4 regions of the Nocardiopsis mangrovi genome follow, and region 1 is predicted to be linked to each of the others. Evidence: riboswitches for the same ligand, from Rfam matches in the RefSeq annotation. Region 1 holds a riboswitch; each other region holds the start of a gene.
The links. A riboswitch is a leader RNA that binds a small molecule or an ion and turns the genes downstream of it on or off. The one in region 1 is predicted to bind cobalamin.

Region 1 (2,191 bases):
CGGACCGAGGGCCGCCGCCAGGGCGGCCACCGCCGCCAAGGCGGCGCCCGGCCAGGCCGGCAGGGCCAGTGCGCACACGATCAGGCCGCCGAAGAACGCCCCCTTGACGGCGGGATGGACGCGCCGCCACGGGCTCCGGTAGGCCGCAGCGTCGATCGCGAGCACGCCGCGCGCCGCTCAGCCGGCGTCGGACGCGCCCGCGGCGGGAGGCCGGCCCGCCCGCAACCGGTTGCGGGTCCGGACCGCCCCGAAGTAGTACCCGATCACCCCCGCGCCGATGGCGGCCTGAAGGGCGAACAGGCCGGATTCGATCTCCCCAGAGGGCGCCTCGTAGAGCGGGGCGAACCAGGGTTCGTAGCCGGGGTGCGTCTCGGCGACGGCGTCCTCGGCCTGGCCGTCGGCGCCGCTGAAGGGCTCGGCGAGGTGGTCGCCCGAACCGATCAGCAGGGGCAGCACGGCGATCGCGGCGGCCACCGCGACCAGGATCCAGGTCGTCACGGTCTTGGGCACGGTCACGCCGCCTTCCCGTCCGCCGCCGCCGTGGCCGCGCCACCGCCGGCCGATCGGCGCAGCACTCCCAGGCGCAGCAGCTCACCACGGCTCGCGGTGGTCAGCAGCCGGATGATCACCACGGTCACCAGGCCCTCGATGATCGCCAAGGGGACCTGGGTGACGGAGAAGATCGCGCCGAACTTCACGAACGCGCCGAGCAGGCCGCCCGACGGATCCGGGAAGGCCATGGCGAGCTGGAGGCTGGTCACCGTGTAGGTGCTCAGGCTCGCCAGCGCCGCGCCCGTGAACACCGCCGTGCCCACGGCCGTGGTCTCGGGGAGGGAGCGGGCGGCCGCGCGCACCAGGCGGTAGGACCCGTAGCCCACCCACGGGCCCACCACGGCCATGGAGAACACGTTGGCGCCGAGCGTGGTCAGCCCGCCGTGCGCCAAGAGCAGCGCCTGGAACAGCAGCGTGAGCGTGCCCAGTGCCGCCATGACGGGCGGCCGGAAGAGGATCGCGCCCAGGCCGGCGCCCGTGGGGTGCGAGCAGCTGCCGGTGACCGAGGGGATCTTCAGGGCCGATAGGACGAAGCAGAAGGCGCCGGACGCGCCGAGGAGCAGCTTGGCTTCGGGGTCGGCACGGACGGCGGCGGTCAGGGAGCGTACGCCGTGGACGACGAAAGGGGCGGCCGCGGCGGTCCAGGCGGCGGCGTGCTGCCAGGGCAGAAAGCCTTCGGCGATATGCATGTCAGGGGACCCATCTCCAGCACCTCGTGGACGGTCGTCGCGCCGTGGCCGGTCTCCTGGCTTGCGGGTCGCCGCCCTCTGCCGGCCTTCCCAGCCGCGTCCGGGCGGACGCGTCCAGTGGCCGTCGCCGTCCTGGCCGCCGCCGGCGACGGCGGAGGTGGGACGGGGCATCGGACTACCCGTTCACAGTGGCGAGGGCCGCGCCGGTTTCCCACCGGACTTCCCGAACACCACGGCCCCACGACAGTACGGCGGCGCGCGGTCCCGCGCAATAGCCCGCCGTCCATCCCGGGGAGTGCCCGGCGCCGCGAGGGTGCCGCGTCCACCGCGCCGGACCGCCCACCGCGGCGCGTGCCCACCACGCCGCAGGAGCGGCCGTTCGGCGGCACTGCGCGGCTCCGCCGAACTCGGCCGCACGAAGGACGACGTTGCAGGTCAGAGCGGTTGGGTAGCGATACCGGACGAAGGGACCGGTGCTGTTCGCCGATCCGTCCCATGTTCACCCGCGCCGCGCTCACGCGGGGCTTTCACCGGCCGGGAGGTACCCATGATCGACATCGTCACCCGCGCGAAGTGGGGCGCACGCCCCCCGCTGGACCGCACGCCCGTCCAGCTCTCGCAGCGCACCGAGTTCATGGTGCACCACTCCGAAGGACCCACGACGCAGACGGTCAAGGAGATTCAGGCGATCCATATGGACGAGCGTGGCTGGTCCGATATCGGCTACAACTTCCTGATCGACAACGACGGCCACATCTACGAGGGCCGCGGCTGGACCACCCAGGGAGCGCACTGCCCCAACCACAACGTCTCGGCCATCGGAGCGTGCATCATCGGCACCTACTTCACGGTGCTGCCCTCACCGAAGGCACTGGCGTCCATGCAGGCCCTGTACGCCGAGGCGAACCACCAGACCGGCCGGACGCTGACGCGCATGGGGCATCGCGACG
Region 2 (2,191 bases), on a different contig from region 1:
CGTCGGTGATGGTGCAGGCGGCCACCCCCAGCGCGACCGCCGCCGCGGCAGCCGCGGACATCACCGCCACACGCGGTCTTCGAGCGGCGCCGCCGCGGTCGGCAGGGGGGGAGGGGGTGGGTGCGAGCGGGGGTTCGGGGTCGTTCGTCAAGGAAAGGGTTCTCTCGCGTCTTCGTGTTTCTTGGGGCCCGTTTGTTCCGTTTGTCGGTCCCGAAGGTCCTGCGGGTTCGGAAGATCAGGTATCGGTTTCGTCTCGGTCCGCCGGGACCGGAACTCCGAATGAAAGGGGCGGAGACCCGCGAGCGTAATAAACGGGGCAATGTGCTCACGCCGCGACACGCCGCGCGGCCACCGTGAGCGGGGCACGCGTCCAGGGCGGGGAGGGGAGGGGGCCGTATCCGGCCGCCTCTCCCTATACTGGCAACCGCGATCGGTACGCCCCACGGCCTGGCCGTGGGGGTCGCAAGAGGGAACCCGGTGGGAATCCGGGACTGCCCCGCAGCGGTGAGTGGGAACGAAAGCCGTCAACAGCACTGGGCGCACGCGTGCGCCTGGGAAGCGACGGCCGGTAGGAGGAGCGGCGGAACCCCGCCGCACCGCGCCCGCGAGTCCGAATACCTGCCGATCGCCCGCGGCCGCACCCATGCGGACGCGGTGGTCCGTGCGCCCCGCGGGAGGGCGGTGGAGCCCGCTGCCGCGTGCCCTCCTTCCTCCCCGGAGCCCTGGACCCCAGGCTGATCGACGAGGGAGAGACGAGGCCATGCGAGCACCGCACACGGTCGCCACCCGCGGGGGCGCCCGATGACGACCACCGTTCACGGCTACCCCCGCATCGGCCCCGACCGCGAGCTGAAGAGGGCCTGCGAGGGGTACTGGGCGGGGCGGATCCCCGCCGGAGAACTCGACGCCGTCGCCGCGCGGCTGCGCCGCGGCGTCTGGACGGAACTGAGCGCCGCGGGGATCGACGAGATCCCGTCGAACACGTTCTCCTACTACGACCACATGCTCGACACCGCGGTCCTGTTCGGCGCCGTTCCCGAGCGCTTCGCCGGCGCGGCCGGCGGAGCCGAGGGCCGCGAGGCCGAACTGCGGACCTATTTCGCCATGGCGCGCGGGTCGGGGGACGCCCCGCCCCTGGAGATGACCAAGTGGTTCGACACCAACTACCACTACCTGGTCCCCGAACTGTCGCCGACGACGCGCCCGCGCCTCGCCGGCACCAAGCCGCTATCGGAGTTCACCCAGGCCAAGGGGCTGGGGATACCCACACACCCGGTCCTGGTGGGCCCGCTGACCTTCCTGCTCCTGGCCAAGCCCGCGGCAGGGGCGCCCGAGGGCTGGCGCCCGCTCGACCTGCTGGACGAGCTGATCCCGTGCTACGCGGAGCTGCTGGCCCAGCTGTCGGCGGCCGGAGCGGCTGTGGTGCAGCTCGACGAACCCGTCCTGGCCACCGACGACGGCCGCGCCGAGGTGGCGGCCCTGGAACGCGCCTACAGCGCCCTGGGCGGCCTCGCGGACCGGCCCGAGCTGCTGGTGTCCACCTACTTCGGCGCGATCGGCCCCGGGGCACTGGACGCCCTCAAGCGCACCCCCGTCGAGCGCATCGGACTCGACCTGGTGAGCGGCCCCGAATCCGTCGCCGACATCGCCGCCGTCTCGGGCCTGGGCGACAAGACCCTGGTCGCCGGAGTCGTGGACGGACGCAACGTGTGGCGGTGCGACATCGCCGCCGCCCTGTCCTCGCTCGGCGCCCTGCTGGGCCTGGCCGGGCGGGTGACCGTCAGCACGTCGTGCTCCCTGCTGCACGTGCCCATCGACCTGGCGGGTGAGACCGGCCTCGACCCCGTGCTGCGGGAGCGGCTGGCGTTCGCCCGGCAGAAAGTGGACGAGGTGGTGCTGCTCGGCCGCGCCCTCTCCGGCGGCGGCGACGCCCTGGCCGCCGAACTGGACCGGGCCCGCGCGGCGGCGCCCGCACCCGCGTCCTTCCGCGATCCGCGCGTGCGCGCGCGCCTGGACGCCCTGGGCGACACCCCCGCCCGGGTGGGGCGGGACGCCGGCGACGGACAGGTCCTGCGGACGACCACCATCGGCTCGTTCCCGCAGACCGCCGACGTCCGGCGGGCGCGCGCCGACCACCGTGCGGGCCGGATCACCACCGGGGAGTACGAGCGGCGCATGCGCGCCGAGATCG
Region 3 (2,191 bases), on a different contig from region 1:
GCGGGAACGGCCGGGATCAGTCGCCGCCCCCGCCGCCACCTCCACCGCCGTCGCCGCCACCTCCGCCGCTGTCTCCTCCCCAGCCGCCCCACCCGCTCGATCCGCCGTCGTGCACGGCCTTGTCGCCCCCGGCCGCGTGGCCGCCGCTCCCGCCCGGGTAGCCGTCACCGTAGGAGCGCGGTCCGGAATCGCTCCCTCCTCCGTCTCCGCCGCCTCCACGGCCGCCCCGCCGCCTCCGCGGCCGGGTCGTGCTCGTGTTGTAAGCGGGACGGCCGCGCAACGCCGCCACCGCCAGCACCACGACGATGCCCCCGATCGCGATCAGGAACAGCGCCTCGATGAAACCCATGCCCGTCCTCCCTTCTCGACTGCCCGCCTTCGATCGCGCCGTCTGCTCTGTCCGGAGACGATCAGCCGCCTCCCCGCCGTCCCAGTGGTCGCTGCCGGAGAACCCCGTCGTCGCCGGAGGGGTGGTCCCGGCCGCGGGAGCCCGTCTCGATGACGCTCACGCCCGCCTCTGCCCACCCGTCCGCTCCGTGCGGCCGGATCAGCATCCACCCCCACCGCCCCCTCCGCCTCCGTCGCCGCCTCCTCCGCCTCCGCCGCCGTCCGACCAGCCTCCGCCGTAGTACCCGGCCCCGCCGCCGGGTGTCCGCCGCCGGGGCGGCGTGCGCCCGCCCGAGCGGTTGAGGGCCAGGCCGGCGAGCCTGACGATCAGCAGCACCACGACCGCGGCTCCCATGACGGTGAAACCCAGTTCGACGACGCCCACATCCGCCCCTTCCTATCCGCCCCGCCTTCCGGGGGCGGCTGCGGCGGCGGGATACCCCATTGGGGGTCGTCCATGCCGGTCCGGGCGATTCGGCCGGATCTGGCCTGGTCGTCGCCCGGTCGGAGGCACCCGGCGGCCGGAGGACCCGCGCAGGCGTGTGAGATCGTGGTGGGCGGCGCCGACCGGCGGGGACCGTGATGCCCCGCCGTCAGCAGGAACCCGGTGCGAATCCGGGGCGGTCCCGCCACTGTGACCAGGGAGCGAACCCGCGACCATCGCCACTGCCGGAGGTCCCGGTGGGAAGGCGGCGGGGGAGCGGCGATCTGGGAGTCAGGAGACTGCGCGGCGCCACGACCGACCCCTATGGGCGTGGACTCCCGAGGAAGGACCGAACAGCGTGGGCGCTTCCGCTCGCTACCCCTTCACAGCCGTCGTCGGCATGGACGACCTGAAACTCGCCCTTCTGATCAACGCGGTATCGCCGGCGGTCGGCGGGGTGCTGGTCCGCGGTGAGAAGGGGACCGCCAAGTCGACGGCGGTGCGCGCCCTGGCGGCGCTCCTGCCCGGCATCGGCGTCGTCCCCGGGTGCCGCTTCGCCTGCGACCCCGCCGCCCCCGACCCCGGGTGCCCCGACGGGCCCCACGACCCCGGGGCCGCCGCCGATCAGCGCCCCGCGCGCCTGGTCGAACTGCCCGTCGGCGCCAGTGAGGACCGCCTCGCCGGCTCCCTCGACCTCGAACGCGCGCTCACCGAGGGGGTCAAGGCGTTCGAGCCGGGGCTGCTCGCGGCGGCCCACCGCGGCGTCCTCTACGTCGACGAGGTGAACCTCCTCCACGACCACCTCGTCGACCTGCTGCTCGACGCCGCCGCGATGGGGACGTCGCACGTCGAGCGCGAGGGCGTGTCGGTGCGCCACGCCGCCCGGTTCCTGCTCGTGGGCACGATGAACCCCGAGGAGGGCGAGCTGCGCCCCCAGCTGCTCGACCGGTTCGGCCTGACGGTGGAGGTCGCCGCGACCCGCGACCCCGCGCAGCGGGCCGAGGTCGTCCGGCGCAGGCTCGCCTACGAGGCGGACCCCGCCGCCTTCGCCGCCCGCCACGCGGACGAGGAGGCCGAGCTCGCCGCGCACATCCGCGCAGCCCGCACGCGGCTGCCCGGCGTGGCCCTCTCCGACGCCGCTCTGCGCCAGGTCACCGCGGTCTGCGCGGCCTTCGAGGTCGACGGCCTGCGCGCCGACATCGTCACCGCGCGCGCCGCCATGGCCCTGGCCGCGTGGCACGGCCGCGCCGAGGTCAGCGCCGACGACGTCCGCGACGCCGCCCGCCTGGCCCTGCCCCACCGCCGCCGGCGCGACCCCTTCGACGCCCCGGGGCTCGACGAGGACCGCCTCCGCCAAGCACTCGACCAGGCCCGCGACGA
Region 4 (2,191 bases), on a different contig from region 1:
CGGGGACGGGGTCGGGGTTCCGGTGTGCACGTCGCGCCTTCCCATCGATCCGTTCGTTATCTTGACGCCAATCGTCAAGTACTTGCTAACTCGTGTCAAGTATCATGTGCGGCAGGGCCGGAACGACCGACGCTGGAGACGCCGATGATCGTCGCGGACGCGCGGGGCAACATCCTGGTGGCGTTTCACCGGGTCCGGGAGGAGCAGGCGGCCCCCACCGCGGGGACCGTGCCCGTGCCGCTGGCCCTGATGGTGGCGGTGGACGCCGGCCGCGTCCTGCTCGTCTTCGACCGGGCCCGCCGCCAGTGGGAGCTGCCCGGAGGCCGCATCGAACCGGGTGAGGCCGCCGCCGACGCGGCACGCCGTGAACTCGCCGAGGAGTCCGGCGCCCGCGCGGCCGCCACGGAGTTCGCCGGACTCGCCGAGTTCGACCTCGCAGGGCCGTCGCCGGACGCGCCGCGCCGCCGCGAGTTCGCCGCCGTGTTCCGCGGCGGTGTCCGTGCATCGGCCACCCCGTTCGCCCCCACCGGTGAGATCGCGGGCACGACGCTGTGGACCCGCGGTACCCCGCTGGCGGGCGCCTCGCCCATCGACACCCGCATCGCCCGGATCGTCCTGCGGGGGGCGGCCGGGTGACACCGGTCCGTCCACCCGCCCCGCGGCCACCGTCGCCGGCCGGCCCCTTCGCCGCCCGCCCGGGCAAGGCCCGGGGCGCCCCCGAGGACGCCGGATCCGGTGTGATAGGTTGCGCCCGCCAGTCGAACCCGTGCTTTTCGGGTCAGGGAATCCGGTGGGAATCCGGAGCTGACGCGCAGCGGTGAGGGGGACGGGCGGGGCAGCGGCCACTGGACGGACGTCCGGGAAGGCGCCTCACCCGGGGGATCCCGAGTCCGAAGACCTGCTGGCTCCTCCGGGCGCCCCATGGCGCGCGGAGGGGACATACGTTCGCCGGGCTCCGCGACCGAGCCCCCGACGCCGAAGGACCCCTATGACGGCCCCCCGCCGTTCCGCGCCCGCCTTCGCCCTCACCGCCGCCCTGCTCCTCGTCCCCCTCACGGCCTGCGGCCCCGGGACCGGCGCAGGGACCGACGCCGGCACCCGGGACGCGGCGGGCTATCCGCGCACCGTCGACGACTGCGGCCGCGACGTCACCGTCGACAGCCCCCCGCAGCGCGCCGTCTCCCTCAACCAGGGTGCGACCGAGATCCTGCTCTCCCTCGGCCTGGCCGACCGCATGGCGGGCACCGCCACGTGGACCGACCCCGTGGCCGAGGGCCTGGAGGCGGCCAACGCCGATGTGCCCCGCCTGGCCGACAACGCACCGTCCTTCGAACGCGTCCTGGCCGAGGAGCCCGACTTCGTCGCCGCCTCCTTCCAGGGCACGCTGGGAGAGGGCGGCGTCGCCCCCCGCGAGGACTTCGAGCGGCTCGGCGTCCCCGTCTACCTCTCCCCCACCGAGTGCGGCAAGACCGACAGCGGCGAGGACGGCGCGCGCGAGGAGCCGCTGACCATGGACGCCGTCCACACCGAGGTCCGCGACCTCGCGCGCGTGTTCGGCGTCGAAGAGCGCGGCGAGGAGCTGGTGGCCGACCTCCAGGGCCGGATCGAGGCGGCGACCGCCGATGTCGACGCCTCCGGTACCACCCTGCTCTACTGGTTCGCCAACGCCGAGTCCCCGTACATGGCGGGCTGCTGCGGTGCCCCCGGGATCATCACCGAGGCCGTGGGCGCCCGCAACGTCTTCGACGACACACGCGACGAGTGGCCGCAGATCAACTGGGAGACCGTGGCCGAACGCGACCCCGACGTGCTGGTCATCGGCGACCTCACCCGCGACAGCCAGACCGCCGAGTCCGCCGCCGCCAAGATCGGGTTCCTGGAGTCCCACCCCGTCACCCGGCACATGGACGCCGTCGAGAACGAGCGCTACGTACTGCTGAGCGGTGCGGCCCTGAACCCCTCGATCCGAACGGTGGAGGGCGTCGAGCAGGTGGCCGACGCCCTGCGCGGCTTCGGACTGGCCGGCTGAGCGGGCACATGGCCGGACCCGCAGTCCGCACGGCCCCCGGTGTGCGCCGCATGGCCGTCCTGTGGTGCGGCGGCCTCGCGCTGCTGGCCGCGTCGGTCGCCGCCGCCATCACGATCGGCCCCGCGGGCATCGCCGTCGGCGACGTCTGGGCGGTCGTGGCCG

Region 2: linked by a shared signal. The riboswitch ahead of metE (5-methyltetrahydropteroyltriglutamate--homocysteine S-methyltransferase) and the one ahead of ACFO4E_RS19965 (energy-coupling factor ABC transporter permease) in region 1 are both predicted to bind cobalamin.
Region 3: linked by a shared signal. The riboswitch ahead of ACFO4E_RS05430 (putative cobaltochelatase) and the one ahead of ACFO4E_RS19965 (energy-coupling factor ABC transporter permease) in region 1 are both predicted to bind cobalamin.
Region 4: linked by a shared signal. The riboswitch ahead of ACFO4E_RS15830 (ABC transporter substrate-binding protein) and the one ahead of ACFO4E_RS19965 (energy-coupling factor ABC transporter permease) in region 1 are both predicted to bind cobalamin.

Annotation. Positions count from the first base shown of each region.
Region 1 is NZ_JBHSFQ010000021.1:46,040-48,230, forward strand. Features, by position in the region: gene cbiQ (cobalt ECF transporter T component CbiQ) at 1-165, opposite strand, end outside; gene ACFO4E_RS19960 (energy-coupling factor ABC transporter substrate-binding protein) at 178-510, opposite strand; gene ACFO4E_RS19965 (energy-coupling factor ABC transporter permease) at 513-1,241, opposite strand; cobalamin riboswitch at 1,271-1,491, opposite strand; gene ACFO4E_RS19970 (N-acetylmuramoyl-L-alanine amidase) at 1,789-2,191, shown strand, end outside.
Region 2 is NZ_JBHSFQ010000009.1:75,785-77,975, forward strand. Features, by position in the region: gene ACFO4E_RS11950 (polysaccharide deacetylase family protein) at 1-61, opposite strand, end outside; cobalamin riboswitch at 415-640, shown strand; gene metE (5-methyltetrahydropteroyltriglutamate--homocysteine S-methyltransferase) at 802-2,191, shown strand, end outside.
Region 3 is NZ_JBHSFQ010000003.1:350,776-352,966, reverse strand. Features, by position in the region: gene ACFO4E_RS05440 (hypothetical protein) at 17-349, opposite strand; gene ACFO4E_RS05435 (hypothetical protein) at 548-772, opposite strand; cobalamin riboswitch at 985-1,113, shown strand; gene ACFO4E_RS05430 (putative cobaltochelatase) at 1,170-2,191, shown strand, end outside.
Region 4 is NZ_JBHSFQ010000014.1:115,861-118,051, reverse strand. Features, by position in the region: gene ACFO4E_RS15840 (hypothetical protein) at 1-45, opposite strand, end outside; gene ACFO4E_RS15835 (NUDIX domain-containing protein) at 145-636, shown strand; cobalamin riboswitch at 739-920, shown strand; gene ACFO4E_RS15830 (ABC transporter substrate-binding protein) at 989-2,029, shown strand; gene ACFO4E_RS15825 (FecCD family ABC transporter permease) at 2,038-2,191, shown strand, end outside.